Regions from separate parts of the Microbacterium sp. LTA6 genome, predicted to be linked through region 3. Evidence: riboswitches for the same ligand, from Rfam matches in the RefSeq annotation. Region 3 holds a riboswitch; each other region holds the start of a gene.
What was found. Region 3 has a riboswitch for thiamine pyrophosphate ahead of LTA6_RS07945 (ECF transporter S component). Riboswitches for the same ligand answer to the same signal wherever they lie in the genome.
Positions count from the first base shown of each region.

Region 1 (10,016 bases), 1.1 Mb from region 3:
CGTCACCGCCAGTGGAACGACGGCGGCCGCACTCTGGAACTCGGTTGTCGAAGGGCGCAGTGGAATGAGCGTCCTCCCCGACAGCCTGACCACGGGGATGGCGGTCAGCGTCGGCGGCGTCATCGCAGGGTTCCCGGAGCCGCCGGATCTGCCCGCCTCCCTCGCGCGTCACCTCAGCCCCGTGCAGCGGTGGGCGATCACGGCCGCCGATGAGGCGCTGACGGATGCCGGCTGGGATCGGTCCCGTGGCGCATCACCCTGGGAGCCGTATCGCGTCTCCATCATCGTTGCGACCGGATCCGGGCCGGTCGATGCGATGCTGCGGGCCGGATCCGCCTTCGAGGCCGGCGGACCGCGAAAAGTCCCGCCAGGCCTGGTCGTCTTCGGAACAGCCGACGCTGCGGCCGGAATCCTGAGTCAGCGATACGGGTTCCGCGGCGCGACGCACGCTGTCACCGCGGCCTGTGCCAGCGGGGCAGTCGGAATCGGCGAAGGGTTGCGGCGCATCCGGCACGGTTATGCGGACGCCGTGCTCGTCGTCGGCATGGAGGACTGCCTGAACTCCGTGCACCTCGCCGCGAACACCAACCTCCGCGCACTGGCCACCGGGTACGCCGACGACCCGTCATCCGCATCGCGCCCGTTCGATCGGTCCCGTTCCGGATTCGTGATGGCGCAGGGCGTGGGAGCCGTCCTTCTCGAAGCCGCCGACACCGCAGTCCGCCGGGGCGCCGTGCCGCAGGCCACCGTCGCCGGATTCGGTGAGACGACGGACGCCCACCACCCCACCGCCCCGCATCCCGATGGGCAGGGGGCGGCCGCGGCGATCCGTGCCTGCCTCGCCGACGCGCACACCTCCGCCGCGCAGGTCGATCACGTGAACACGCACGGAACGGGGACTCCCCTCGGAGATCGCGCCGAGATCGCGGCGCTCGCCCACGCACTCGGCGAGCGCGCGCACCGCGTTCCGCTCACGGCCACGAAATCGTCGACCGGTCACCTGCTCGGAGCCTCCGGAGTCATCGAAGCCATCCTCGCGGTGCTGACCCTCCGCGATCAGACGCTCCCGCCGACGCTCAACCTCACCGATCCCGAGTTCGACGATTGGGTCTTCGTCCGCGACCGCCCTCAGGCGGTCGCGGTCGAGACGGTGCTCTCGAACTCCTTCGGATTCAGCGGGCACAACGCGGCGCTGCTGTTCACCAGCCGGTGACCCGCGAGCCTCACTCGACCAAGACGTTCGTCGGGTCGCCGCGCAGCCGCGCTGCCGCCTCGACGACGGCTCCGACGGCACCGGCCAATGAGCGGATGTCGCGGAAACCGCGCTCAGCGAGCAGAGACCCTGCTCGCGCGGCACGCACTCCAGAGGCGCACACGGTGACGATGCGGGTCGATGGAGCGAGCTCGTGGAGTTGCGGAGCGGTCGCGATGGAGCCGAGCGGAATCCGCAATGCGACCGGCAGCGCCCCCGTTGTCTCTGCGGCCTCACGCACGTCGATGACGACGAGCGCTTCTCCTCTGGCGAGCTCGCGAGCGAGAACCGACGGCATCACGATCGGGACGACCGGCCTCGTCGACGCGGATGCCGCGGCATCCGTCCTGCACTCGGCCCTCTCAGCGGTTGCGTCCGGCGCCGTCCGATTCGGATCCGGATCCGGCGACAGGGTGAACGTGCGCCAGGTCGCATCCAGAGCATCGAACTGCAGCAGCCGTCCGAGGAGGGTGCGGCCGGTCCCGGTGATGAGCTTGACCGCCTCCGCCGCCATCACCGCCCCGATGGCGTGGCAGACCATCCCGAGCACGCCGCCGGTCGCGCAGGTGGCCGCGTCGCTCGGGGTGTCCGGATGCAGGTCTCGGTACCCCGGGCCGTACGGAGGCCAGAACACGCTCACCTGGCCGGAGTATCCGAGCACGGCACCCCACACGACCGGCATGCCGAGACGTTCGGCGATGTCGGCGACGAGGTAGCGCGTGGCGAAGTTGTCGGAGCCGTCGATGACGAGGTCGTAGCCGGCGAGGATCGTCTCGGCGTTCGCGACGGTGAGGCGCTCGCGGTGCTCACGCACGGCGACCCCGGGATTGATCTCCTGCAGCGCGTCGCTCGCCGACGAAGCCTTCAACCGGCCCAGATCCGACATCCCGTGCAACAACTGCCGATGCAGGTTGCTGATCTCGACGGTGTCATCGTCGATGACGCCGACGACGCCCACACCTGCCGCGGCGAGCGCAGCCAGCACCGGAGTGCCGAGCCCGCCGGCCCCGACGACGAGCACCCGGGCCGCCGCGAGTCGGCGTTGCCCCGCTTCGCCGATGCCCGGCAGAGCGAGCTGGCGCGCATAGCGGGCACGGGCATCCGCATCGAGGGGGCCGGCGGGGTCGACCAGCGGGTGGGGCGGCCCGTGATGCGTGCGGTTCACAGGTCGGGCCTTCCCGCCGTCGACGAGGATGCCAGGGCATGCTCGCGGCGTGGAATCCGGCCGGACCGCGCCGCGAGGCGCCCGGCGATGACGGCGTGCTGGAATGCCTGGGCCATCCCGACCGGGTCGATCGCGCGGGTGACGGCGCTGGCGAGCAGCACCGCATCGCAGCCGAGTTCCATCGCCAGCGCCGCATCCGAGGCGGTGCCGACGCCGGCGTCGAGCACGACAGGTACCGATGCCCGGGAGACGATCAGTTCGATGTTGTGCGGGTTGAGGATGCCGAGTCCAGTGCCGATCGGGGCCCCGAGCGGCATCACCGCTGCCGCCCCCAGATGCTCCAGTCGCAGCGCGAGAGCCGGGTCGTCGTTCGTATAGGCGAGCACGGTGAAGCCGCGCTGCACGAGCTGTTCCGTCGCATCCACGAGCTCCACGGCATCCGGCAGCAAGGTGTCTTCGTCGGCGATGACCTCGAGCTTCACCCAGTCCGTCTCGAACGCCTCGCGCGCGAGCTCGGCCACGAGAACCGCTTCGCGGGCAGTGAAGCAGCCAGCGGTGTTGGGGAGCAGGCGGATGCCGCGCTCGGCGATCATCGAGTAGAGCGTGCCCGCCTCCGGCGAGTAGCGACGCACCGCGACGGTGGTGAGCTCGGTGCCAGAAGCGGTGAGTGCGGCTCCGAGATCGGCAAGGCTCTCTGCCCCGCCCGTGCCCATGATCAGCCGTGAGGTGAAGCGGACTCCGGCGACCTCGAACGGGTCCTCCCGCTCAGCCACCCTGCACCGCCGTGAGCACTTCGATCTCGTCGCCGGTGCTCAGGACCGTCGTGGTCCAGCTGCCTCGCCTCACGATGGCCGCGTTGACCGCGACGGCGAGGCCCAGCGATTCGCCGTCGGCTGCCCGGCCGTCGGCGCCGATGGCACGGCCGGTGAGGTCGGTGACGACGTCGGCGACAGTGGCGTCTGGTGCGATGCGGGCGGGAGCGCCGTTCAGGCGAACGTCGATCATGAGACCTCCAGGGGTATGGGGGATGCGGTGAAGCGGTCGGGTCGGAAAGGGGCGATGCCGGTCGGGGCGACGCCCGAGATGAGCGAGGCCACGGCCTCGGCCGCGATGGGCGCGAGCATGACGCCATGGCGCCCGAAGCCGGTGGCGATGATCAGCCCCGGTGCCGCGCGTCCGAGCAGGGGCGCGTTGTCCGGAGTCGTCGGCCGGGCCCGCGCCGTGACCTCGAGCAACTCGAGTTCGGCCACGGCAGGCACCACCGCAGCGGCGTCGCGCAGCAGTTCGTAGACGCCGCCCGCCGACGCTGCCGGCCCGCCGTGTTCGCGTTGCGTGGCACCGAGCACGACGGTGCCGTCAATACGCGGCAGGAGGTACACCGACGCACCGTGCACGCGAGCGCGAACGGTGCAGTCGAGCAGCGGGCGCAGCCGATCGGGAACGCCCAGGCGCAGGATATCGCCGTACACCGGGCGCAGCGTCGGCACGAACGGCATCCCGTCGAGGCGGCCGGCGGCGAGGCCGTTCGCGACGACGACCTCTCGCGCCGTGATCACGGCGTCGTCGAGGCGCACTCCGATCGCGGGCGACATCGGATCATTCGGGTCTTCGTGCAGGATGCCGCGCACCACGGTGCGCACGATGCGATCTCCGAGGGCGGCGAGCAGAGCGGTGGCGAGGGCGCGGGGGTCGATGCGATGCTCGCGCACGCGACGGACCGCGGTCGTCCGCGGACCGAGGAGGGGTTCGAGGCGTCGCGCTTCACGCAGCGTCAGCGGCTCGATCGCTCCTGGCTGGAGGGCGGAGAGATCGTCGATGCTGCGGCGATCCGCGTCGTCGACGGCGAGGAGCAGAGTCGATACGGCCTCGAAGCCGCACCGGCCACCACCGGGGATCGTCGCGAGGAAGGCGGGATACCGCGCCGCCGATTCCTGAGCGATGACATGCAGCGACTGCTCGGTGGGGCGGTGCTCGCTGATCGGCGTGATCATGCCGGCCGCGGCATACGTCGCGCCCGACGCCGGTTCCGGATCGATCAGACGCACATCGCGGCCCGCCCGCGCGAGCTCCCACGCGATCGAGAGCCCGATGACTCCCCCGCCGATCACGACGGTATCGCAACGCACCGATACACTCGCCGCATGCTGCTCTCCTCCGCCCGGCTCTACCTGTGCACCGACGCCCGCCGCGATCGAGGGGACTTCGCCGAGTTCGTCGACGCGGCCTACTCCGGCGGCGTCGACATCGTGCAGTTGCGCGACAAGGCGCTCGAAGCCGCCGAGGAACTCGAGTACCTCGGCATCCTGCGCGAGGTCGCCGAGCGGCACGGTCGACTGTGGGCCGTCAACGATCGGGCTGATATCGCGGCCGTCTCCGGCGCGCCCGTCCTGCACCTCGGCCAGGGCGACCTGCCCCGTCCGGCTGCGCGCCGCATTCTCGGCGGCGACATCGCACTGGGCCTGTCGACCCACGACGCCGACCAGCTCGCCGCCGCCCGCGCCGAGCCCGGACTCGACTACTTCTGCGTCGGACCCGTGTGGGCGACGCCCACGAAGCCCGGCCGCGCCGCCGTCGGCCTCGACCTCGTACGCGCGGCCGCCGATGCCGACCTGGCCGGTGTCGCGCGGCCGTGGTTCGCGATCGGAGGGATCGACCTCGACACGGTCGACGAAGTGGTCGCCGCCGGCGCGAGCCGGATCGTCGTCGTACGCGCGATCACCGAGGCCGGCGACCCCGCCGATGCCGCGCGGAAACTGCGCGCGCGGCTGCCCGAGATGTGACATCCACTCAGCCGCGGAGAGTCGGCTCTGGCAGTTTCTCGCCCGCCGGATCCCGCAACGCGGGCGCCGGCAGATAGACGGTTCCCCCGGCTTCGCGGAAGGCCTCTGCCTGCTGCTGCATCCCGGCGATCGCCGTCTGTTCGGCGACGCCACCGAAACGGTCGCGGATGTCCTGCGAGATGCGCATCGAGCAGAACTTCGGCCCGCACATCGAGCAGAAGTGAGCCGTCTTCGCGGGTTCTGCCGGCAGGGTCTCGTCGTGGAACGCCTCGGCGGTATCCGGGTCGAGTGACAGAGCGAACTGGTCGCGCCAGCGGAACTCGAACCGCGCCTTCGACAGGGCGTCGTCGCGGTCTCGGGCGCCGGGGTGGCCCTTGGCGATGTCGGCAGCGTGAGCGGCGATCTTGTAGGTGATCACACCGGTCTTCACATCGTCCTTGTTCGGCAGCCCGAGATGCTCCTTCGGGGTCACGTAGCAGAGCATCGCCGTGCCGTAACGGGCGATCTCGGTGGCGCCGATCGCCGAGGTGATGTGGTCGTAACCGGGCGCGATGTCGGTCACGAGCGGGCCGAGCGTGTAGAACGGGGCGCCGTGGCAGAGCGCCTGCTGCCGCTCGACGTTCTCGCGCACCAGGTCGAACGGGATGTGGCCGGGACCCTCGACCATCACCTGCACGTCGTACTGCCATGCCCGCGCCGTGAGCTCGGCGAGGGTGTCCAGCTCGGCGAACTGAGCGGCATCGTTGGCGTCTGCGGTGGAGCCTGGCCGCAGGCCGTCGCCGAGCGAGAAGGCGACGTCGTACCGCGCGAAGATCTCGCACAGTTCATCGAAGTGCGTGTACAGGAAGTTCTCCTGGTGGTGCGCGAGGCACCAGTCGGCCATGATCGACCCGCCGCGTGACACGATGCCGGTCACCCGGTTCGCGGTGAGCGGCACGTAGCGCAGCAGCACGCCGGCGTGGATCGTCATGTAGTCGACGCCCTGCTCGCACTGCTCGATCACGGTGTCGCGGAAGATCTCCCAGGTCAGGCTGCGCGACTGGCCGTCGACCTTCTCGAGAGCCTGGTAGATCGGCACGGTGCCGATCGGCACCGGCGAGTTGCGCAGGATCCACTCGCGGGTGGTGTGGATGTCGTCGCCCGTCGACAGGTCCATGACCGTGTCGGCCCCCCATTTGGTCGCCCACCGCAGCTTGTCGACCTCCTCGGCGATCGAGCTCGTCACCGCGGAGTTGCCGATGTTCGCGTTGATCTTCACCAGGAACGCCCGTCCGATGATCATCGGCTCGGACTCGGGGTGGTTCACGTTCACCGGGATGATCGCCCTTCCCGCGGCGACCTCGGAACGGACGAGTTCGACGTCGCACGCCTCACGCACCGCGACGAAACGCATCTCGGGCGTGATCACGCCCTGGCGCGCGTAGTGCATCTGGGTGACGGTGCGCCCATCGAGACCGCGGCGCGGCGGGCGGCTCGCGCCTCGCCATTCGGCGGAGGCTGCACCACGTCGAGTCGCACTGCGACCGTCGTCGTGGAGGTTGCGGGCACGACCCGAGTATTCCTCGGTGTCGCCGCGCGCGGCGATCCAGCCGTCGCGCATCGGCGGAAGGCCCGCCTCCGGCTCGCACGGCGGCCCTTCGGTGCGGTACACATCGAACGGTTCGTTCGCCGAGGCATCCGGCGAATCGGCGAGCGAGATGCGGGTGACGGGCACCGAAATGCCGTGTTCTTCATCGTGATGGTGCGCGAGAACGCGCACCTTTTCAAAGGTGCTCACAGGCTCCTACTTCCTACGCCGGCATTACCCGGACAGGTTCTACGGTCGCAGGCAGCTTCAGCCAGATCTCAGCCCGTGCTCGGGCACCCGTGTGGACGGGATGATGCTAGCACGCGGGCGACGACGAAGTCGGCGCCGACCGCCCGCTTAGAGTTGGCAGGTGACTTCCTCCTCCGGCGACTTCGAGCTGGCGATGGACGAGATCCGCGTGGTCGCCGGATTCGCCGCCGAAGCAGCGGCACGGATCCTCCCGATCTTCGAACGGGTTCACCCGGATGATGCCCGCCCTCGTGAAGCCGTCGATGCCGCACGGGCGTTCGCCGCCGGGGCGCCCCGCACGATGCTGCAACGCACGACGGCGTTCGCCGCTCACCGTGCGGCGAAGGAATCGACCGATGAGCGCGCGAAGCTCGCCGCGCAGGCCGCCGGTGACGCAGCGGCAGCGGCGTACCTGCATCCGATCGCCAAAGCGCACCAGGTCGCGCACATCCTTCGCGCCACCGCGATCGAGGCGTACCTCGCCGAGCTGGACGACGCGGGCGATGAGGAGCCCGGCGCTCTCGCTGTCCGGCGCTGCGCAGAATCCGCGAGCCCCGGTCTGATCGACGTCCTTCGCCGATACCCTCCGGCGCCACCGGGGACGAACCGCGTCGCGCAGATCATGAGCATGCTCGACACCGCACTGCGAAACGCCGGTAGGTAGTCGGCAGAGCGCTCAGCGCAGAGTTCGCACCGCTCCGGTGTCGGTGGGCATCGTCATATCGTCGTACGCGGCGCGGGCGACCTCGACTTCCTCGATGTGCGATTCGGCCCACCGCCCGAGTGCTGCCAGCGGTTCTTGAAGGGTGCGCCCGAGTGGAGTGAGGGCATAGTCGACGCGCGGAGGCATCTGATCGAACGCCGTCCGGGAGACGATCCCGTCGCGCTGGAGTTCTCGCAGAGTGTCAGCGAGGACTTTTCCGCTGATACCCCCGACCGCTTCGCGGATCTCCCCGAACCGCAGGGCCCCACCACTGAGGGCGACAACGATCATCGCCGTCCACTTGTTGGCGATCCGCGCAAGCGATGTCCGCGAGGGACACGTCGCGAGCATCACGTTCCACTCCGGTCTTTCCATAATCACGCCCTTAGTTACGTTGAGGTAACAAGTTACCAAATGTAATCATAGGTCAGATCACCTCGATAGAAGGAGAAATGCAATGAGCGAGAACACCCCTGCTGCTGTGGCGGATGCCTACTTCAGTGCGCTCGGCAACGGCGACGTGCCCGCCGCGATGAGCCTCATCAGTCCGGACGTCGTCTGGCACCAGCCCGGAGCAAACCGATTCTCCGGAGATCACGCCGGTATCGACGGTGTCGGCGCCATGATCGGCGGCATGATGGAGGTCAGCGAAGGCACCTTCCAGCTCTCGGTGTCCGGGCCCGCCATGGTCAACGGCGAGTTGGTCGCCGTTCCGGTTCGCTTCACCGGCCAGCGCAGCGACGTATCGATGGACATGAGCGGCGTCGATCTGCTCACCGTTCGTGACGGGAAGATCGTCGAAGTGCATCTGTTCTCGGAGGATGGTCCGGCCGAGGACGCATTCTGGGGACGCGCCTGAGGCGCGCGCTCGGGATGCTGTGGGTTCAGGCGCGAGCCGTCTGAACCCTGCCTGCCGCCCGGTCGAGAGCACGCAGTGTCAGTGGCCGTCGCCGGCGGTTCGTGCACGCATCCGCCCTGTCTGGTGCGCCCAGATGGCGATCTCGACGCGGTTGCGAGCGCCGAGCTTGGTCATCAGGCTCGCCACGTGCGTCTTCACCGTGCTGAGGGTGATGAACAGCTCAGTCGAGATCTCGCCGTTGCTCAGGCCGCCAGCGACCTTCGCGAGCACCTGTTCCTCGCGCTCGGTGAGCTGCTCGATCGGCTGCGGCGGCGGCGCAGCCGGCCCCGCTCCGGCGAAGGCCTCGAGCAGCCGCACGGTGACGTTGGGGGCGATCAGGGCATCCCCGCTCGCGGCAGCGCGGATCGCCTGGGCGAGCAGCTCGGAACCGGCATCCTTGAGCAGAAAGCCCTTGGCGCCCGCCCGCAGCGCCGCGAAGACGTACTCGTCGAGGTCGAAGGTCGTGACGATGACGACCGCCATCGGGTCGTCCACGCCCGGGCCGGCGAGCACGCGGGTCGCCTCGATGCCGTCGAGGTCGGGCATCCGGATGTCGAACAGGCAGACGTCCGGTCGCAGGCTGCGGGCGAGGGCGACAGCTTCGTTGCCGTCGACCGCCTGACCGACGACCTCGATGTCCGGTTGCGCGTCGAGGATCATGCTCAGCCCGGTGCGCACGAGCTCCTGGTCGTCGGCGATGAGCACGCGGATGGTCATGGTGCCCATCCAACACGAGGAAGCACCGCGGTGACGACCCATCCGCCGCCGGGCGCAGGGCCGACCTGGCAGGTGCCGCCGAGCAGAGCGGCGCGCTCCGTCATGCCGATGATGCCGAAGCCCGGCGTCGGCGACGCGGCGACGTCGCCATCGTTCGTCACGCTCAACCGCACCCCGCCCTCGTCTGCCTCCACGAGCACGTCGACACGGGTGACCTGCCGCCCGTGTCGGAGGGCGTTGGTCACGGACTCCTGCGCCAGACGGAAGACCGCGGCAGCCACCGGCGGCGGGATGCTGCCGTCGTCGCCTTCGACCTTCACGGTGACGTCCGCGCCGCCCGGCCTTGTGCCGGCGAGCTGCTCGATGTCGTCCAGCCGCGGGCTCGGCGCGAGCTCCGCCGTCTCGCCCTGCCGCAGCACTCGCACCATCGACCTCAGTTCGCTGAGGGTCTTGGCCGCCTCCGCCTCGATCACACCGAGCGCGTCCTGCGCTGCGCGCGGGTCTCGCGCCGCCACCGCAAGACCCGCCTGGGCACGGATCGCGATGGCGGAGACGTGGTGGGCGACCGTGTCGTGCAGGTCACGGGCGAGGTGCTCACGCTCCCGCATCCGGATGCTGTCGAGGAGGCGCCTGCGGGATCCTGCGCGGTAGCGAAATGCGGTGCCGAGCAGCGCCATCGTCAGCA
Region 1 is NZ_CP147855.1:573,182-583,197, forward strand. It holds gene LTA6_RS02690 (beta-ketoacyl-[acyl-carrier-protein] synthase family protein) at 1-1,213, shown strand, start outside; gene LTA6_RS02695 (ThiF family adenylyltransferase) at 1,224-2,417, opposite strand; gene LTA6_RS02700 (thiazole synthase) at 2,414-3,130, opposite strand; gene thiS (sulfur carrier protein ThiS) at 3,183-3,422, opposite strand; gene thiO (glycine oxidase ThiO) at 3,419-4,543, opposite strand; gene thiE (thiamine phosphate synthase) at 4,559-5,197, shown strand; gene thiC (phosphomethylpyrimidine synthase ThiC) at 5,205-6,974, opposite strand; TPP riboswitch at 6,968-7,075, opposite strand; gene LTA6_RS02725 (putative immunity protein) at 7,135-7,677, shown strand; gene LTA6_RS02730 (helix-turn-helix domain-containing protein) at 7,690-8,091, opposite strand; gene LTA6_RS02735 (nuclear transport factor 2 family protein) at 8,174-8,575, shown strand; gene LTA6_RS02740 (response regulator) at 8,654-9,331, opposite strand; gene LTA6_RS02745 (sensor histidine kinase) at 9,328-10,016, opposite strand, start outside.
Region 1: another riboswitch for thiamine pyrophosphate. It lies ahead of thiC (phosphomethylpyrimidine synthase ThiC); the one in region 3 lies ahead of LTA6_RS07945 (ECF transporter S component).

Region 2 (10,016 bases), 1.2 Mb from region 3:
TGGGCCGTCGTGCTCGCGCTCATGGTCTACAACGGTTCCGTGCTCGCCGAGGTCCTCCGCGCGGGCGTCGAATCGCTCCCTCGGGGCCAGAAGGAAGCCGGCTACGCCGTCGGCCTGCGCAAGAGCGGCGTCATGCGGCTGATCCTGTTCCCGCAGGCGATCCGTGCGATGCTCCCGGTGATCGTGGCCCAACTCGTCGTGACGATGAAGGACACCGCACTCGGCTTCATCATCACGTACCCCGAACTGCTGTACTACGCCAAGCAGCTCACCTCGCAGCAGGGGCGTCCGATCCTGCAGTCTGCGTTCGTCATCGGCGGCATCTACATCATCATGTGCCTCATCCTCTCGGGGATCGCCAAGTGGGTGGAGATCCGCACGCGGCGCTCGCCCAAGGTTCGGGGAATCGTGGAGGCAGCCGGTGCCGACCCGCGTCTGCATGAGGACGGAACGAACACGGAACTGATCACCCTGCAGAAGGGCGGGAGCGGTCTGGACGGCGGCGCCGGGCTCCGCTGAGCCCGAACACCATGACCACCGTCGAGCCGGTTTCTCCGTACCCTCCCGCGACGAGTCGCGACCTGGATGGGTGGCTCTCGGAAGATCTTGCGGCCCTTCATCCGCCGGAGGCTCCGACGCGACTGCGGGCCCTCGCTGACACTCAAGCGGCAAGGGCCGGAGCCTGGGCGGGTGGTATCAGCGTCGGCGTTTCCGCGGCTATGGTCGGGCTCATACTCCTCCTCGTCACCGGTCGGATCTCGAGCGCCCCGCTCATCGGCGGGGGAGTCCTGCTCGCCGGCCTGTGCACGCTCTTCCTAGTCCGCGCGCAGCGTCGGATCCCTGACACGGGACGCCTGCGCAGCGTGCGTGGACCGGCCCGGCTCCGCGCCGGCATCAGCGCCGCCCTGGTGATCTACCTTCCGGTCACCGCCCTGATGGTCGTGGCCATGGTCAGTACGGGCCGATTCTTCGGCCTGATCGTCGTGAACGTCGCGATCCTCCTGTTCCTCGTCTCCGCATTCGTCGTGCCGGCCGGTGTGCTCGGCCGCGGCCGCGAATCGTTCCGTCATCGAGCGATGACGGACGCCGCACTGCGTGCCCGGCTCGAGGAAGATCGGCTGTCCTGGAAGCCCGACCACGCCACGCCCATGTACGGTCCGCTCTGAGGCCAGGTCCGACAGGGGAGCGCACAGGGCGCGATGCAGTCCCCGGTAGACTCGACTCTCGTGTCTGAGTCTCCCGAGATCACCCCAGAAGCGGTCGAAGCCGCCGTCGCCGCGGCGCTCGATGCGATCCGCGCCACGGCCAGTACGACCGAGTTGAAGGCGGCCCGTGCCGCGCACGTGGCGGAAGGCTCGCCGCTGGCGGTCCTGAACGCGTCGATGCGCCAGGTCGCCCCCGAGAACAAGGCCGCATTCGGCAAGCTCGTCGGTCAGGGCCGAGGTCAGGTGACCCAGGCTCTCGCTGCCAAGGAAGCCGAACTCGCCGAGGCCGAGGTCGCCGCTCGACTGGAGGCGGAGCGCGTCGACATCACCGCGGTCGCCTCCCGTACGCGCGTCGGTGCTCGGCATCCGCTCACCCTGCTGCAGGACCAGGTCTCCGACATCTTCGTCGGCATGGGATGGGAGATCGCGGAGGGGCCGGAGCTCGAGCATGAGTGGTTCAACTTCGACGCCCTGAACTTCGACGTCGATCACCCCGCACGCCAGATGCAGGACACCTTCTTCGTCGACCCGGCCGATCGCCATCTCGTCATGCGTACGCATACGAGTCCCGTGCAGGTGCGGTCGATGCTCGACCGCGAGGTTCCGATCTATGTGCTGTGCCCCGGCCGCGTGTACCGCACGGACGAGTTCGATGCGACGCACCTCCCGGTGTTCACCCAGTTTGAGGGTCTCGTCGTCGACAAGGGCATCACGATGGCTCACCTTAAGGGCACCCTCGATCACTTCGCGAAGCTGCTGTTCGGCCCGGAGGCGAAGACGCGCTTCCGCACGAACTACTTCCCCTTCACCGAGCCGTCCGCCGAGCTCGACCTCTGGCACCCGACCTTCAAGGGGGGCGCACGGTGGATCGAGTGGGGTGGCTGCGGCATGATCAACCCGAACGTGCTGCGCGCGGCGGGGATCGATCCGGAGGAGTACAGCGGTTTCGCCTTCGGCATGGGCATCGAGCGCGGCCTGATGTTCCGCAGCGATGTGCAGGACATGCGTGACATGGCCGAGGGCGATGTGCGCTTCAGCGAGCAGTTCGGGATGGTGGTGTGATGCGCGTCCCGCTTTCGTGGTTGCGTGAGTACGTGGATGTGGCAGCGGATGCCACTCCTGAAGATGTCCTCGCGGCATTGGTGACCGTCGGCTTCGAAGAGGAGGACATCCACCGCTTCGATATCACCGGTCCTGTCGTCGTCGGACAGGTGGTGTCCTTCGATGATGAGCCGCAGTCCAACGGCAAGACGATCCGCTGGTGCCAGGTCGATGTCGGCGAGGCAGAGCCGCGTGGCGTCGTCTGCGGTGCCCATAACTTCGCCGTCGGCGACAAGGTCGTCGTGACCTTGCCCGGCGCCGTGCTGCCCGGCCCGTTCCCGATCGCTGCCCGCAAGACCTACGGCCACGTCTCCGACGGCATGATCGCCTCGGCGCGTGAGCTCGGTCTCGGCGACGAGCACAACGGGATCCTGATCCTCTCCGAGCTGGGCGTCGACGCGCCTGTCGGCACCGACGCGATCTCGCTGCTCGGTCTCGACGACGTCGCCGTCGAGATCAACGTCACCCCGGACCGCGGTTACGCCTTCTCGCTGCGCGGCGTCGCCCGGGAGTACTCGCACGCGACGGGTGCGGTCTTCCGCGACCCGGCCGAACGCGATTTCGCCGAACTCGCGCCGGGAGACGGCTTCTCGATCGTCGTCGACGACCAGGCGCCGATCCGCGGACGCGCTGGGGCGAGTGAGTTCGTGGCGCGCGTCGTGCGCGACGTCGACCCGTCCCGTCCGACGCCGCCGTGGATGATCGCCCGGCTGTCGCTGGCCGGGATGCGCTCGCTCGGCATCCTCATCGACATCACCAACTACGTCATGCTCGAGCTCGGCAACCCCGTGCACGGTTACGACCTCGACAAGCTCACCGGTGGCATCACCGTGCGTCGGGCGACGGCGGGCGAGAAGATCGAGACCCTCGACGGTCAGGTGCGCGCCCTTCACGTCGAAGACCTGCTCATCACGGACGAGTCCGGCCCGATCGGCCTCGCCGGCGTCATGGGCGGCGCAACCACCGAGATGAGCGAGACGACTCGCAACGTCCTCATCGAAGCGGCGACCTTCGACCCGATCACGATCGCGCGCGCGGCCCGACGGCACAAGCTGCCCAGCGAGGCATCCCGCCGCTTCGAGCGCGGAACCGACCCGCTGCTTCCCTTCGTCGCCGCTCGTCGCGTCGCCGACCTCATGGTCGACCTGGCCGGTGGCGCATACGACGACCTCGGCGGTGCGCTGTTCGCCGAGGTGTTCGTCGAGGGCATCGAGCTCCCCGAGGGCTTCGTGCAAGGTCTCATCGGCGTCGACTACACGGATGCCGAGATCACGGGTGCCTTGACCATGGTCGGCGCCGAGATCACCGCGGTCGGCCAGGGCTGGCAGGTCATCCCGCCCACCTGGCGTCCGGATCTCACCGACAAGTGGACGCTCGCCGAGGAAGTCGCCCGTATCCACGGGCTCGACCGCATCCCGTCGGTCCTTCCGACGCCGCCATCCGGGCGCGGACTCACGCCGCTGCAGCAGGGCCGACGCCGTGTCGCCGATGCGCTGGCAGCGGCAGGGTTCGTCGAGACGCCGGCCTTCCCCTTCACGACCGAGATGCAGAACGATCTGCACGGTTCGGCGTCGGGGGAGCACCTGCCGAGCATCCGTCTGGCAAACCCGCTCGACGGGCAGGCGCCGTACCTGCGCCGCTCGCTGATCCCTGGTCTGCTGCAGATCGCGCACCGCAACATCTCGCGCGGCCTCACTGACCTCGCGCTGTTCGAGACCGGCATCGTGTTTCTCCCGGAGCCCGGAGTGACGTACGGCACCGACACGGTCCCGCCGCTGGGCGAGCGCCCCTCCGAGGAGAAGCTCGCAGAGCTGAACGCCTCCATCCCACCGCAGCATCGTCACATCGCGGCTCTGCTCACCGGCAACGTCGTCGCCCGTCAGCCCGGCCGTGCTGCAGAGGCCGCTGGCCTCGCCGAAGCGCTGGATGCCGTGCGTGTGATCGCCGCGGCCGCCGGCGTCGAGATCGATGTCGTGCAGGCCGAGCGCGCTGCTCTGCACCCGGGGCGCACCGGCTCGCTGGTCCTGGGTGGCGAAGAGGTCGGCTACGTCGGCGAATTGCATCCTGTCGTCGCCGAAGGCGCCGACCTGCCGGGGCGCGCGACCGTGCTCGAGGTGGACCTCGACCGCATCCTCGAGCTCGCTGGGAACCGTGTGGTCGCCGCATCGCTGTCGACGTTCCCCGCAGCGACGCAGGATGTCTCGCTCGTGGTCCCGGTCGCCGTCAGCGCTGCCGAACTGCGTGGCGCGCTCGTGGAGGGCGCTGGCGCGCTGCTCGAGACGGTGCGCCTCGTCGACGACTACCGCGGTGACGGAGTGCCCGACGGTTTCAAGAGCCTGACGTTTGCTCTGCGCTTCCGCGCGGACGATCGCACTCTCACGGCCGCAGAGGCGACGGAAGCCAAACTCGCCGGCGTCGCGCTGGCTGAGGAGCGCTTCGCGGCGACACTGCGCGACTGAGTACTGCGCAGCGGCGAGCCGGGGGTATCGTGCCGGGATGAGCATCCTTCCGCGCAGTACCCCGGCCGCCGTGCCGGAAGGCGCCCGGCCGATGGGCGAAGGGCCGTTCCTGAGTGCAGGCGAGGTCGTCAACTGGCACTACCGCCGGCCCGGGTGGCAGCCCGGCGATCCGTCGTACATCGCGCCGATGCGGGTGGTCCGCGATGACGATCGGGGTCTCGTCGCCTGGCTCGCCGCGGGCACGCGTGTAGAGGGTCAGGGCGGGCCGGACGGTCGGCGTATCCGGTCCGTACCGCTCGACCAGCGCTGGCTCGTCACCCGGACCCGCATCGTCGAGGAGTGGTGGGGCAACGGAGTCGTGCGGATCGCTCCGGCCGGCCTGCCCTGGTCGATCTGGTTGTTCTGGAGCGACACGACGGGCGACGACTGGGAGTTCGCGGGCTGGTACGTGAACCTCGAGAACGCGCATCTGCGCACCGACCGCGATACGTACTCCTCCGACCACATCCTCGACGTCGAGATCGAGGCCGATGGCACGATCCATCTCAAGGACGAGGACGAGTTGGCCGCCTGCGTCGAGCAGGGGCGCCTCACCAGAGAACAGGCCGCGCAGATCGAGCGTCACGCGGATGCGGCGATCACCTCGTTCCACGAAGGGGACTGGCCGTTCGATCGCGAGTGGGTGCGCTGGCGTCCGGAATCGACGTGGACGATCCCGGTTCTGCCCGGCCTCGAAGAGCTGGTCACATAGACTGCGAGCAGTGACACGGGGTGCCGCATCCGCGGCTGAGAACACACCCGTCGAACCTGATCTAGTTCGTACTAGCGAAGGGATGTCGCAATGAGCGATCTTCTGCGTCCAGCGTCCGTACCTCGGGTGCTCAGCATCGCGGGCAGCGACCCTTCCGGCGGGGCCGGAATCCAGGCCGACCTCAAGTCCATCGCCGCGAACGGCGGTTATGGCATGGCCGTCCTCACCGCGCTCACGGCGCAGAACACTCGGGGTGTCCGCGCAGTGCACGTGCCGCCGACTGTGTTCCTCCGGGAGCAGCTCGATGCCGTCTCCGACGACATCGAGATCGATGCCGTCAAGATCGGGATGCTCGCGAACGCCGAAGTCATCCGCACGGTGCTGGCCTGGCTCACGGTCACCCGTCCGCCGGTGGTCGTCGTCGATCCGGTGATGGTCGCCACAAGCGGCGACCGACTGCTCGATGCCGATGCGGAGGTCGCATTGCGCGCCCTGTTCGCTCAGGCGCACCTGATCACGCCGAACCTCATCGAGCTCGGGGTGCTCACTGATCGGGACATCGTCGACTGGAGCGACGCGATCGCCGCGGCCGTGGCGCTGTCCGATGAGACCGGTGCGGCGGTGCTGGTCAAGGGCGGGCACCTTCCCGGCGACGAGTCCCCGGATGCCCTCGTCGAGCCGGGCGGCGTCGTACACGAGTTCGGCGGTGCACGGATCGCGACGGTGAACACCCACGGCACCGGATGCTCGCTGTCGTCCGCTCTCGCCACACGACGTGCGCACGGCGACGACTGGTCCCAGGCGGTCGCGGTGTCCCGTGCGTGGGTGCGCGAATCCCTCCGTGAGAGCGAGACCCTCAAGGTCGGAGGCGGGCAGGGGCCGATCAGCCACTTCGCCGGGCTCTGGCGACGAGGAGGCGTCGTGTCGTCCCCGATACCCGAGGAGGTCGTCGCCGACTGGTGGGCGCGGATCGCGGAGATCAGATCGGACATCGACGCGCTGCCCTTCATCGGCGGTCTCGCCGACGGCACACTGTCCCGCGAACCCTTCCTGTTCTATCTCGGCCAGGACGCGCTCTACCTCCGGGAATACGCCCGAGTGCTCGCCCAGGCCGGACGGCTTGCGCCGACCTCCGAAGAACAGGCGTTCTGGGCGCAGTCCGCGCACGGAGCCATCGTGGGTGAACTGGAGCTGCACGCTTCGTGGCTGTCCCCGCAGACAGGCGTCGGTACGTCGACGTTCGCGGCGGAGCCGGCACCGGCCACCACCGCGTATCTCGACCACCTGCGATCCACCGCGTTCGGCGGTGATTACGCCGAACTCATCGCCGCGATCCTGCCCTGCTTCTGGCTGTACACCGATCTCGGGAAGCGCCTGCACGCGGGGGAGTTCGGTGCCTATGCGCGCAACCCGCAGCATCCCTACGCGTCGTGGCTCGCCACGTACGCGGACCCTGCGTTCGAGGAAGCGAATCGGCGGGCGATCGGGTACGTCGCGAACGCCGCCGCGGGGGTGGGCCCGGACGCCCGCGCCCGGATGTTCCGCGCGTTCGAGCTTTCCTCCCGTCATGAACGGGCGTTCTTCGACGCGCCGATGGAGCGCTGCGCGTCTCGATGACGCTGCTGATTTGCGGATGCTGCCGAGCGCGCGCTATCGTCCAGGCATGCCTTCGGCCGCATCCGCTTCACTGACGCTCGTTCCGAGCGTCGTTTCGGTGCGCCGACGCCGGTCCGACCGCCGACTCTAGGCGACCCCGCGCTCCTGCCCGATGGCAGTCGAGTGCCGGTGTCGCCGCTCCGGCTCATCCGACCCCGACCGTTAAGGTAGAAGCATGACGTACACCGTCGCCGTCTCCGGCGCATCCGGCTATGCGGGCGGCGAGATTCTGCGCCTTCTCGCCGGTCATCCCGACATCGACATCCGTACCGTGACCGCGCATTCGAATGCCGGTCAGCCGCTGATCGATCATCAGCCGCACCTGCGCTCGCTCGCTCACCTCACTCTGCAGGACACGACGCCGGAGATCCTCTCCGGTCACGACATCGTGTTCCTCGCTCTCCCGCACGGCCAGTCCGGGCAGTACACCGATGCGCTGGGCGACACCCCGCTCGTCATCGACGCCGGTGCCGATCACCGCCTGACCTCCGAGGCGGCCTGGGATGCCTTCTACGGGGGCGCATTCCACGAGCCGTGGAGCTACGGCGTCCCCGAGCTCCTCGTGGACGGCGTCAAGCAGCGCGAGCTTCTGCGCCACGCGACCCGGATCGCGGCGCCCGGCTGCAACGCCTCCACGGTGAGCCTGAGTCTCGCACCAGGTGTCGCCGCGGGCGTCATCGATCCCGGTGACATCGTCTCCGTCCTCGCGGTCGGCCCATCCGGAGCGGGCAAGAGCCTCAAGCAGAACCTGCTCGCCAGCGAGGTCCTCGGCACCGCGAACCCCTACGCGGTCGGTGGGACGCACCGGCACATCCCGGAGATCCGCCAGGCTCTCGCCGCATCCAGCGGAGCGGACCCCGAGAGCATCCGCATCTCCTTCACGCCGGTCCTGGTGCCGATGTCTCGCGGCATCCTCGCGACGTCGACCGCGCCGATCAAGCCCGGAGCCACCGACGCTGAGATCCGCGCCGCGTGGGAGAGTGCCTACGGCGATGAGACCTTCGTGCAGCTGTTGCCGGAGGGCCGTTTCCCACGCACCGCCGACGTGCTCGGCGCGAACACCGCCCTGATCGGTCTCGCCATCGACCGGGCAGCCAATCGCGTGACCGTGGTCACCGCCGTCGACAATCTCGTCAAGGGCACCGCGGGAGCAGCCATCCAGTCCATGAACCTCGCGCTCGGTCTGCCCGAGGACCGCGCCCTCTCAATCAACGGAGTCGCACCATGAGCGTGACCGCACCCCAAGGATTCGAAGCCGCCGGCGTCGCCGCCGGTCTCAAGTCCACCGGCAAGCCCGATGTCGCTGTGGTCGTGAACCGCGGTCCGCGCAAGGTCGGCGCTGCTGTCTTCACGAGCAACCGCGCGAAGGCGAACCCGATCATCTGGTCGCAGCAGGCCGTCGCGGACCGCGTCGTCGAGGCGGTCGTCCTCAACTCCGGAGGAGCGAACTGCTTCACCGGAACGTTCGGGTTCCAGACGACGCACCAGACCGCGGAGAAGGCGGCCGAGATGCTCGGCGTCAGCGCCGGTGACGTGCTGATCTGCTCCACGGGACTGATCGGGGTCGGCGACGAAGTGTTCCGTGCGAAGGTGCTCACCGGCACCGCCCACGCGATCGCCGAACTCAGCGCGGACGGCGGTCAATCCGCAGCCGAGGCGATCATGACAACCGACTCGGTGTCGAAGACGGCGACGATCACGCGCGACGGCTGGACCATCGGCGGCATGGCGAAGGGTGCCGGCATGCTGGCACCGGGCCTCGCAACGATGCTCGTCGTTCTCACCACCGATGCCGTCCTCGAGCCGCTCGAGGCCGACGCGGCGCTCCGCCGCGCCACCGGGCAGACGTTCGACCGCCTCGACTCCGATGGCTGCATGTCGACGAACGACCAGGTCACACTGCTCGCGAACGGCGCGAGCGGCGTCGTCCCGGGCCTCGAGGACTTCACCCAGGCGCTCATCGACCTCTGCCTCGAACTCTCCGTGAAGCTGCAGGGCGACGCGGAGGGCGCGAGTCACGACATCACGATCGAGGTCCGGAATGCGGCATCCGAGCAGGATGCCGTCGAAGTCGGACGCTCCGTCGCCCGCAACAACCTGTTCAAGGCGGCGATCTTCGGCAACGACCCGAACTGGGGGCGCGTGCTCGCGGCGATCGGCACCACCAACGCGCAGTTCGATCCGTACGACGTCGACGTCTCGATGAACGGCGTCCGGGTGTGCTCGCAGGGCGGTCCCGATCGCCCCCGCGAAGAGGTCGACCTCACGCCGCGCGCGACGCACCTCGTGATCGACCTGAAGGTCGGCGATGCGTCGGCAACGATCCTCACCAACGACCTCACCCACGATTACGTGCACGAGAACAGCGCGTACGCCTCATGACCGACATCCAGGACACCACGCCGGACGTCGCCGCCGTCAAGGCCTCGACGCTCATCGAGTCGCTCCCGTGGCTGAAGAAGTTCCGCGACCAGATCGTCGTCATCAAATACGGCGGCAACGCCATGATCTCCGATGAGCTGCAGGAAGCATTCGCACAGGACATCGCCTATCTGCGTTACGTCGGCGTGCAGCCGGTCGTCGTGCACGGTGGCGGGCCGCAGATCTCCGACATGCTCGAGCGCTTGGACATCCCCAGCGAGTTCAAGGGCGGCTACCGGGTCACCAACACCGAGGCGATCAGCGTCGTACGGATGGTGCTCACCGGCCAGGTGAACCCGCAGCTCGTCGCGAAGATCAATTCGCACGGTCCGATCGCCACCGGTCTCAGCGGTGAGGACGCGGGCCTGTTCGGCGGCCGCCGCCGCGGCGTCATTATCGACGGCGAAGAGATCGATCTCGGAC
Region 2 is NZ_CP147855.1:2,828,673-2,838,688, forward strand. It holds gene LTA6_RS13380 (amino acid ABC transporter permease) at 1-519, shown strand, start outside; gene LTA6_RS13385 (hypothetical protein) at 720-1,166, shown strand; gene pheS (phenylalanine--tRNA ligase subunit alpha) at 1,227-2,267, shown strand; gene pheT (phenylalanine--tRNA ligase subunit beta) at 2,267-4,765, shown strand; gene LTA6_RS13400 (DUF402 domain-containing protein) at 4,803-5,516, shown strand; TPP riboswitch at 5,523-5,616, shown strand; gene LTA6_RS13405 (bifunctional hydroxymethylpyrimidine kinase/phosphomethylpyrimidine kinase) at 5,607-7,133, shown strand; gene argC (N-acetyl-gamma-glutamyl-phosphate reductase) at 7,348-8,400, shown strand; gene argJ (bifunctional glutamate N-acetyltransferase/amino-acid acetyltransferase ArgJ) at 8,397-9,554, shown strand; gene argB (acetylglutamate kinase) at 9,551-10,016, shown strand, end outside.
Region 2: another riboswitch for thiamine pyrophosphate. It lies ahead of LTA6_RS13405 (bifunctional hydroxymethylpyrimidine kinase/phosphomethylpyrimidine kinase); the one in region 3 lies ahead of LTA6_RS07945 (ECF transporter S component).

Region 3 (10,016 bases):
GCGATCTACGTCATCGCGGCGCTGCTGAGCTGGATCCAGGGCTACGTGATCAACGTCATCATGGTGCGCACGATGTGGCGTCTGCGTGAAGACGTCGAGGCGAAGATCAACCGCCTGCCGCTGTCGTACTTCGACAAGGTGCAGCGCGGCGAGCTGATCTCCCGCGTCACGAACGACATCGACAACATCACCCAGACGATGCAGCAGTCGCTCTCCGGAGCACTGACGTCGGTGCTCACCGTCATCGGCGTGCTGGTGATGATGTTCTCGATCTCGTGGCAGCTCGCGCTGGTCGCGCTGGTCTCCCTGCCGTTGATGGGCGTGATCTTCGGCGTCATCGGACCGCGTTCGCAGAAGGCCTTCGGCACGCAGTGGCGCAAGGTCGGCCGTCTGAACGCGCGCGTCGAAGAGGCTTTCTCCGGTCACGCACTGGTCAAGGTGTACGGCCGCGAGAAGGATGCGCTGGAGAAGTTCCAGGTCGAGAACGAAGAGCTGTACCAGGCTGCGTTCAAGGCGCAGTTCCTCTCCGGCATCATCATGCCGGCGATGACCTTCGTCGGCAGCCTCAGCTACGTCGGCATCGCGGTGCTCGGCGGCCTGATGGTCGCCAGCGGTCAGCTTCGCCTCGGCGATGTGCAGGCGTTCATCCAGTACTCGCAGCAGTTCTCGCAGCCGCTGGCCGAGCTGGGTGGCATGGCCGCGGTCGTGCAGTCCGGTACGGCATCGGCCGAGCGCGTGTTCGACCTCCTCGATGCCGATGAGCAGGAGCCGGATGCCGCTGACGCACCGGAGCTCGTCGACGGCAAGGGCGTCATCGAGTTCGAGAACGTCGAGTTCTCGTACACGCCCGAGCGACCGCTGATCAAGGACCTCTCGTTCCGGGTGAAGCCGGGGCAGACGGTGGCGATCGTCGGACCGACGGGTGCCGGCAAGACGACGCTGGTCAACCTGATCATGCGCTTCTACGAACTCAGCGGCGGCCGGATCACCTTGGACGGGCAGGACATCGCGGAGATCACGCGCGACGACCTGCGCTCCCGCACGGGTATGGTCCTGCAGGATCCGTGGCTCTTCGCGGGGAGCATCCGCGAGAACATCCGCTACGGGCGTTCCACGGCCACCGATGAAGAGGTGCTCGCCGCGGCGAAGGCGACGTACGTCGACCGCTTCGTGCACGCGCTGCCCGAGGGGTACGACACCGTGCTCGACGAGGACGCCTCCAACGTCTCGGCGGGTGAGCGTCAGCTCATCACCATCGCGAGGGCGTTCGTCGCTCAGCCGTCGATCCTCATCCTCGATGAGGCGACCTCGGCGGTCGACACGCGCACCGAGTTGCTGCTGCAGCACGCGATGGCGGCGCTTCGCGAAGGACGCACATCGTTCGTCATCGCGCACCGCCTGTCCACCATCCGCGACGCCGACCTCATCCTGGTGATGGAGCACGGCGACATCGTGGAGAAGGGCACGCACGACGAGCTCATCGCTGCGCAGGGGGCCTACTGGCGTCTGTACCAGTCGCAGTTCGAGCAGGCGGCGACCGACATCGACGCCGAAGAAGCCCTCACCGGGTCGACTCCGGTCGTCGTCACGGGTGACGCCGAGGAAGTAGAAGCAGAAGCTGCGCGGATCGGCGCCTCGGTCGGCGTCGGGATGCCGGCGGCCGAGGTTGCAGCCGCAGAGGCGATCCTCGAAAGCCCGGAGGCTCCTGACCGCAAGGCCTGACCTCCATCACGCAGACGCCCCACTCCGCATCGCGCGGGGTGGGGCGTCTCGCGTTGTGCGGGTCCCCTGGGGTGTTGGGCGGCTGCCTCGTGCAGCTCCCTCAGGTGGCGCCTCGTTCGTGTGACACCTCGGGCCGGTATTCGGGTGTCATGGCGACCCGAGGTGCCAGATGAAGGGGCGCCAGTATGGGTGGCCCTGGTTCGTGTGGCACGTCGGGTCGGTACTCGGGCGTCATGGCGACCCGAGGTGTCAGATGAGAGGGCAGGGGAAGCGGATGCTGCAGGCGAGACCGGTCAGCGCTGAGCGGACTCGGCGATCCCGAACAGTTCGAGAGGGTGCGTCAGTCGCCACCACGGGCTCGGACCCGCGAGTTCATCGGCGAGGGTGAGCTTCGTCTCGGCGGTATTCAGCGGGCCGGTCGCCGTGAGCGTTCCGACCACGTCGCCGGCCGCCTGGGTGTCGCCCAGGTCGAGCTCGGGGGTCACTTCTGCGGTGCCCGCGTTCCAGAGGATGACGGCGGCATCGGCATCCGTCACGATCTTCGCCGACTCGCCCCACACCGTCTGCACTTCGCCGACGACAGTGCCCGCGGGCACCGTCGGCTTCTGCGTCTGCAGAGCTGCTTCGGCTTCGGCGAAGAGCGTGCGGGTCACGGCGAGGCGTTCGTCGTCGCCGTTCTGACCGAGGACGGCGGCGTAGAGCCGGACGGTGATGTCTCCGACCGGCACGTCCTTCGCCGTGAGGAGGTTGTAATACTCGAGGGTGCCTGTCTTGATGCCGACGACGCCCGCATCGGCGAGCATCCCGTTGCCGTTGGTCACCACGCCGACACCCGGAATATCGACCGACTTCGTGCCGACGATGCTCGCGAACACCGGGTTCTCCATGGCGAGCTGCGCGAGCTTGACCAGCGCCTCCGGCGTCGCGGTGTTGCCCTCATCGAAGCCAGAAGGCGTCACCACGGTGATGCCTTCGAGTCCGCGTTCGCGCAGCCACACCTCGGCGGCATCGGCGAAGGCGCGTTCCGAGCCCCAGATCTCGTCGGACAGCCGGTCGATGTAGTTGTTGGCAGAACCCAGCAGAATGCCCTGCAGCATCTGGAACTCCGTCAACGTGCCACCGACGGGAACATCCAGTGAGGACTGATCCGCGATCCGGTAATCCCAGTAGTCTTCGCTGTCCTGGAGAGTGAACGAGTACTCCGGGCCCTGCTCGCCGACGGCGAGCGGGAGCCTGTCCAGCACCATCAGGGTGCTGACGACCTTCGTGATGCTGGCGATGCCCGCTTCGTCCAGAGCGGAGGCGACCGCGCCGACGCCCTCGACGCCGACGGCCGCGCTGCCCTGCGTCGGCCAGGTGAGCGATGCGGGCGGTGCGGATGCCGCTTCGAACTCGACTGCCTGCACTGTCGGCGCGATCTCGTGCAGGGGCCACAGCAACGTCGTTCCGGCATAGGCGGTGACGAGCCCTGCGAGGATCCCGAGCGGCACCAGCGTCTGCGGCTGGGCGAAACCGCTGCGCAGTCGGGCACCTTTCAAAAGGCTCGCGCCGTTCGCCGTTGCGATCGGGCCGTCGAGCGTCCCTGGCCGCGTCTCGTTCGCGATCGTCGCCGGATCGACCCAGGTCAGCGCGGTCGCGCCGCGTCCGGCATCGGCCCAGCGAGCGGGGGCGGTGGATTCGACTGCTCCGGATCCGGTAGTCGCAGCGACATCCGGCAGCGCGGGATCCGGCAATCCAGCATCGGACAGTGCGGGCTCAGACAGTGCGGGCTCGGCCACCGCCGCGTCATCGATCGACGCGCGTGCGGCCGCCGCATCCGATCCCGTATCCGGGCGCGCGTCACGAAGGGTCACCTGCACACGCTACCGAATCATTCAAGGAATTCGCGGCGTATCCCGCCTCCGCGCCTGTGAAAGTCGTCCGCCGCGAGAGGGGAATCGGGCGGGCAGCGGCGAGAGTAAGATCGACAGCACAACCACGGGAGTCCGGCGAGCCGGGCTGAGAGGGAGCGATCGCGCTTCGACCGTCGAACCTGATCTGGGTCATGCCAGCGCAGGGAGGAGTTCAGATGAGTACATCCACGCCCACATCGGTGGCCACGTCCGAGGCAAAGGGCCTGCGTCGTCCTGAGATCTGGCGCTGGCGCATCGTCGACATCGTCGTCGCCAGTGTCATCGGCGTCGCCGCCGGCCTGATCTTCCTGGCCTGGAACGTCGGTTATCTCGGCCCTGCAGCGTTGCTCGAACCGCTGCTTCCCGGTGTGCAGGGCCTGCTCGACGGGCCGTGGCTGTTCGCCGGTGTGCTCGGGGGCCTGATCATCCGCAAGGCGGGCGCTGCGATCTACACCGAGGTGCTCGCTGCGGTCGTGTCCGCACTCGTCGGCAACCAGTGGGGCGGGTTCCTCACGATCGAGGCCGGACTCGTGCAGGGGCTGGGCGCCGAACTCATCTTCCTGCTCTTCTTCTACAAGCGCTGGTCGTTGCCGGTCGCGGCGCTCGCCGGTGCCGGTGCGGCTCTTGCGGGAGGCATCAACAACCTGATCCTCTGGTACGCGGGATCCGGCCCGACCTTCACCGTCGTCTACCTGATCAGCGCCGTGATCTCGGGCGCCGTCATCGCCGGCATCCTGTCCTGGGTGCTGGCGCGAGGCATCGCCGCCACCGGAGCCCTCGACAGATTCGGTTCCGGGCGCGAGGCGCGCGTCCGGGTCTGATGAGCGCGAGTACCACCGGCCCCGCCGCCGTCGAGGCGCGCGGCTGGGGCTGGCGGCACGCGAGCCGTCTCGCCTGGGCGCTGGAGGAGATCTCCTTCCGCATCGACCCGGGGGAGCGGGTGCTCGTGCTCGGAGCATCGGGGTCGGGGAAATCGACCCTGATGCACGGACTCGCCGGCGTCCTCGGCGGCGACGAAGAGGGCGAGAGCACCGGTGAACTGCTCGTCGACGGGGCGCCGGCGTCGGCCACGAGAGGCCGCAGCGGCCTGGTGCTGCAAGACCCGGATTCGCAGGTCATCCTCGCGCGGGTGGGCGACGATGTCGCCTTCGGATGCGAGAACCTCGGTGTGCCGCGGCCGGAGATCTGGTCGCGCGTCGGCGCCGCACTGGACGCGGTCGGCCTCGACGTGCCCCTCGACCGGCAGACGAAGGCGCTCTCCGGCGGGCAGAAGCAACGCCTCGCGCTCGCCGGCATCCTCGCGATGCAACCGGGGCTCGTGCTTCTCGATGAGCCGACGGCGAACCTCGATCCGCAGGGCGTCATCGAGGTGCGCGACGCGGTCGAGCGGATGCTGCAGGCGCAGCCGGCCACGCTGATCGTCGTCGAGCATCGCCTCGACGTCTGGCTGCCGCTGATCACCCGGGTCATCGTGATCGGCCAGGGAGGCGTCGTGGCTGACGGCTCGCCGGACCGCGTGCTCGGCGTCGAGGGCGCTCGGCTCGCAGCCGACGGCGTCTGGGTGCCAGGATTCGCCCCCGTACCGCCGCCGCCCCCGCGCCGCGGACCTGGGGAACCGCTGCTATCGGCCCGAGACCTTGCGGTCGCACGGGTGAAGGGCAGACCGGTCGCCTCGGGCATCGACCTCGACGTGCGCGCCGGGGAGGTGCTGGCCATCACCGGGCCGAACGGTGCCGGAAAGTCGACGCTCGGGCTCACGCTCGCTGGACTCCTGCCGCCGGCCGCCGGCCGGCTCACGGCATCCGTCGCCCTGGCCTCCGACATCGGCGAGGAACCCATCCACTGGGCATCGCGCGACCTGCTGACGCGTATCGGCATGGTCTTCCAGGAGCCTGAGCATCAGCTGCTCGCCAAGACCGTACGCGACGAGCTCGCCGTCGGACCGCGCGCGCTCGGCATGGCGGAGGACGAGATCGCGGAACGCAGCGACGAACTGCTCACGCGGCTGCGGCTCGACCGCCTCGCGCTGGCAAATCCGTACACGCTCTCCGGCGGGGAGAAGCGACGGCTGACGGTCGCGGCGGCTTTGGCGACCCGACCGCGCGTGCTCGTCCTCGACGAGCCCACCTTCGGGCAGGATGCCCGCACCTGGGCGGAACTCGTCGCCATGCTCGCCGCCCTTCGCGACGACGGGACGGCGATCGTGACGATCACCCATGACGTCGATGTCGCGAGGGCGCTGCACGCCGAGCGCTTCGAACTGGGCGGTGCGGGATGACGGTCCTCGACTCGCATGCGCGCACGGGTGGGCTCGCGCAGATCAACCCGGTCGCCAAACTCGGCGTGAGCGCACTGATCGCGATCCCGCTGATCCTCACGCTCGATCCCGTATCGGCATCGACGGCCCTCGTCCTGGAGTGCGTGCTGTTCCTCTTCACGGGGATCGGCTGGCGCGAGTTCTGGGTGCGCACCTGGCCGGTGTGGCTCGCGGCTCCGCTCACCGGGCTCACGATCGTCCTCTACGGCGAGACGAGCGGCACGGTCTACGTCGACTGGTTCGTGCTGCGCATCAGTGACGGCTCCCTCGCCTTGGCGCTGGCGACGATGCTGCGGGTGCTCGCGATCGCTCTGCCGTCGGTCGTGTTGTTCATCACGGTCGATCCGACCGACCTCGCCGATGGGCTGGCGCAGATCGTCCGCCTGCCCGCGCGTTTCGTGCTCGGCGCACTGGCGGGGCTGCGTATGGTCGGGCTCTTCATCGACGATTGGCGTGCGCTCGAGCTCGCCCGCCGGGCGCGCGGCGTCGCCGACCGAGGCAGGATCCGCCGCTTCTTCGGCATGGCGTTCGCGCTCCTGGTGCTGTCGATCCGCCGGGGAGCGAAACTCGCGACGGCGATGGAAGCGCGCGGATTCGGCGCACCGGTGGCCCGCACGTGGGCGCGCGAATCGCGCTTCGGCTGGCGGGAATGGATGCTGCTGGCAGTCGGTGCCGCGATCTCCGCGCTCGCGATCGCCGCGGCCGTCGTCACCGGCGCCTGGAACTTCATCCTCGGGCCGAGCTGACGCGAGCCACATCGGCTCCGATTCGGGAACATGTTCCCGAATCGCTCTGAGGGACCTGCGTCAGATCGTCAGATCCACTGGTGCAGCACCAGAACGCCGATGAGGATGCACGTCAGTGCGAGTCCGACCCAGCCGAGCACGACTCCCGCGTCGGCGAGTCGGCGCCCGCCCTGGCGGCGCGCGGTGATCTGGCGACGAGAGGCATATCCGGCCGCGATTGCGACCAGCGGACCGAGAACGGGCACGAGGAAGACGACCCCGGCGAGGCCGCTGATCAACGCCACGATGGCGAGTGTGTTCGTCTGAGCCGGCACGACCGTCTGCGAAGCGATATGGGTCGAGCGAGCCGGTTGCGGCCGGGGCGCACGTTCTTCGCCCCGGCGGCGGGCGGTATCTGCCCCCATGCGCGGGCCGGTCATCGTTCGAGCACGGGGCGCGGCTGCGCGCCGTGCAGGGAGGACGCGGCGAGCGTCGGATTGGTTGCCGGTGCCGTTCTCCTCGCGGATCGCCAGGCGGCTCCGACCCCCACGGCGAGCAGCAGTGCGAGGCCGGAGGCGAGTGGCGTCATCCCGTCACCGGAGTGCCACAGCGCAAGGCTGAGGATGCCTCCCGTCAGCCAGATGGCCGCTGCACCGCCCGCGAGCCCGGCTGCGTCGAATGCGATCGCCACGCTTAGCGCCACCGCACCGAGGACAGCCGTCCAGACTCCGATCTGGCCGATCGCGGTGAGCAGTTCGGATACGACGGGGGCGATGGGAAGGGGTGCCATGGTTCTCGGATTCTCGGGGTGTAGTAGACGGTTCTCCATATGAGGAGAGTCCGCCACGGCGATTCCATTACGCGGAACTCCGACGCCATCGGGCACCGGAGATGGAGTGTCGCGTAATGGAATCGGCAGCCGGCCATCTCTATAGATGGGTGACGGTTGCCCCTGCAGCCGCGCCCGTGGTGAGTGATCTGGGGTCGCTCACTCTCCTCGCCGACGCTCCCACGCCGGGGAGGATCCGGGTCTCGGCCCGGCAGGGGAGGACGGGTGGCTACCTCCTCCCCTGTTCCTGATCCATGCGTGGGCTCATCCACGCATGGCGAGACCGTCGACAGAGCCAGAGCGAGGAAGGCGAGAACATGGTGAACCAGATCGTGATCCATGTGCATGCGCTGGAGCGCTTTCGCCGCCGCAACGGAAAATCGGTGACTCAGGTCCTCGGCGAGGTGGGGATGACCGCCGCGGATCTGAACGCAGGCGTCCGTGGCGGAGGCTTCACGCTGGCTGATCTGGCACGCCTCGCCGAGGCACTCGACACCACTCCGCGCGACCTCGCAACCGCCAGCACCGTGCTCACGGCGGCGGAGAACCTTCGGCAGGCGCCCTGAGAGCCGCGAGGCTAGTGGAACGGTCCCCGAGACGACACCCCGCCGTCGATGACGATCTGCTGTCCGGTCATGTAGCGGGATTCCGATGAGCAGAGGTAGGCCACGGCCGCTGCCACCTCATCGGGGGTTCCGGTGCGACCCATCGGTATCTCATCGATCCAATCGGCGGTGTCGCTGTTCGCCACGGGTGTGCTGATCGCGCCGCCGGCGACGACGTTCATCCGGATGCCGTCGGCCGAGTACTCGGCACCCACGGTTCGCGCCAGGCTGGCGAGTCCGGCCTTCATCACTCCGTAGGCGCCTTGACCCGGCGCGCCCATGAAGCCGGTGACCGACCCGACGCTGACGATCACCCCGTGTTTCTGAGCAAGGAAGTGCGGCAGGACGAGTCGGATGAGGCGGGCGACGTAGCGCAGGTTGATCTCGTACATCGTGTCCCAGTCCTCGTCGCGCATCTCGTGCAGGCGCGCTGATGGCACGAAAGCGACCTGTCCGCCGACGACGGTGACCACGGCGTCGATTCCTCCGAAGGCCGCGACGGTCTCGGCGACGAGCTGGGTCAACTGTGCTGCGTCGCGGACGTCGACGGGAAAGCCTGCAGCCGTGCCCCCGGCCGCGGCGACTTCCGCAGCCGCGTCCGATACGCGCGTGGAGTCGATGTCGGCGATCGCCAGGCGCGCGCCGAGACTCGCGAGATGCCTCGTGATCGCAGACCCGATACCGCCACCGCCTCCGCCGACGATGAGGATGCGCATACCGGCGAGGGATCTGGACGGCGGGGTCATCGCGTCATTCTAAGCGTCTCGCTCCTCAGGTTCGGAGCCCGAGGGGCGGCTCAGGTCGCATTCCACAGGTCGCGGTAGTACGCGAGTCGTTCGCGGTCGGGTTCGACGCCGTAGGCCTCGATGAGCGCGTCTTCCCATCCGGGGCCGCAGTTCCACTCGGTGCTCATCGAGGCGACCGCGATGTCGGCCCAGCGGTCGGCGGTGCCGAGGGCCGCGAGGTCGACGTGCGCGGTCCAGCGGCCGTCGGCGGCGAGCAGGGTGTTCGGCATGCACGCGTCCCCGTGGGCGACGACCAGTCGATCGATCTCCGGCGCATCGCGGAAGGCATCGGCAATCTCGATACCGCGCCGCTCGGCGTTCGCGATTCGAGTCGGCACGCTCCATTCCCATGGGCAGTCCGCCACGGGCAGCGCGTCGTGCATCGCGCGCAGCGCCTCGCCGACCGCGCGCACGGCGGTTCCGGGATCCTCAGCCCACCTCGGCTCGACGGCGCTGTGGCCGTCGAGCGCGATCGTGACGAGCCACTCGTGCTCGGCATCCTGCCCTTGCTCGAGCACCTCCGGAACCGTGATCCAACGCCGCGCCCACCGCATCCGCTCGGCTTCATCGTGCATGTTCGCTTCGGGATCCGACGGTCCCCACTTGATGAACCGGCCGTCGTCGGTGCGGAAGGTCAGGCCGCCGATGCCGTTCCGCCACACCGGAGTGAGCGCAGCACCGCGCGCCAGAACAGCGACCTGCACGGGGATCGCAACAGGTTCGGCGGGGATCGACATCCCTCCATCCTGCCGTTCCCGCCTCGGGTCACGGCCGGATACGGTTCACAACTCAGGAGAATCGGCACGGGTCGAAGGCTGGGACGCCGGAAAGTCGGGGCTGAACGTCGAGATCCGCGCCAAGAGCCGAAGAGCTTCCTGAGTTGTGAACCGCGAACGCCCGCGCTCGCGCCGGCAGCACGTTCCGCTGCGTCGTCGGCAGTGGCGGTGTCGTAGGCTCGTTTCCGACGCAGATCCATGCTCTCAGCCCACACTCTTCGCGGGGTGGCAACAAGATCTCGTGGTGACACCAAGAACCACGTAAGCTGAGACTCAGTCGCACAACGACGTTCGAAGGAGAACACAATGCAGATCACCGGACAGGGTGCGCTGGTCACCGGCGGAGCCTCAGGGCTCGGCCTCGC
Region 3 is NZ_CP147855.1:1,662,944-1,672,959, forward strand. It holds gene LTA6_RS07935 (ABC transporter ATP-binding protein) at 1-1,722, shown strand, start outside; gene LTA6_RS07940 (D-alanyl-D-alanine carboxypeptidase) at 2,016-3,575, opposite strand; TPP riboswitch at 3,690-3,800, shown strand; gene LTA6_RS07945 (ECF transporter S component) at 3,791-4,435, shown strand; gene LTA6_RS07950 (ABC transporter ATP-binding protein) at 4,435-5,892, shown strand; gene LTA6_RS07955 (energy-coupling factor transporter transmembrane component T) at 5,889-6,677, shown strand; gene LTA6_RS07960 (DUF4190 domain-containing protein) at 6,746-7,096, opposite strand; gene LTA6_RS07965 (hypothetical protein) at 7,093-7,446, opposite strand; gene LTA6_RS07970 (hypothetical protein) at 7,803-8,051, shown strand; gene LTA6_RS07975 (SDR family oxidoreductase) at 8,063-8,836, opposite strand; gene LTA6_RS07980 (aminoglycoside 3'-phosphotransferase) at 8,887-9,612, opposite strand; gene LTA6_RS07985 (SDR family NAD(P)-dependent oxidoreductase) at 9,958-10,016, shown strand, end outside.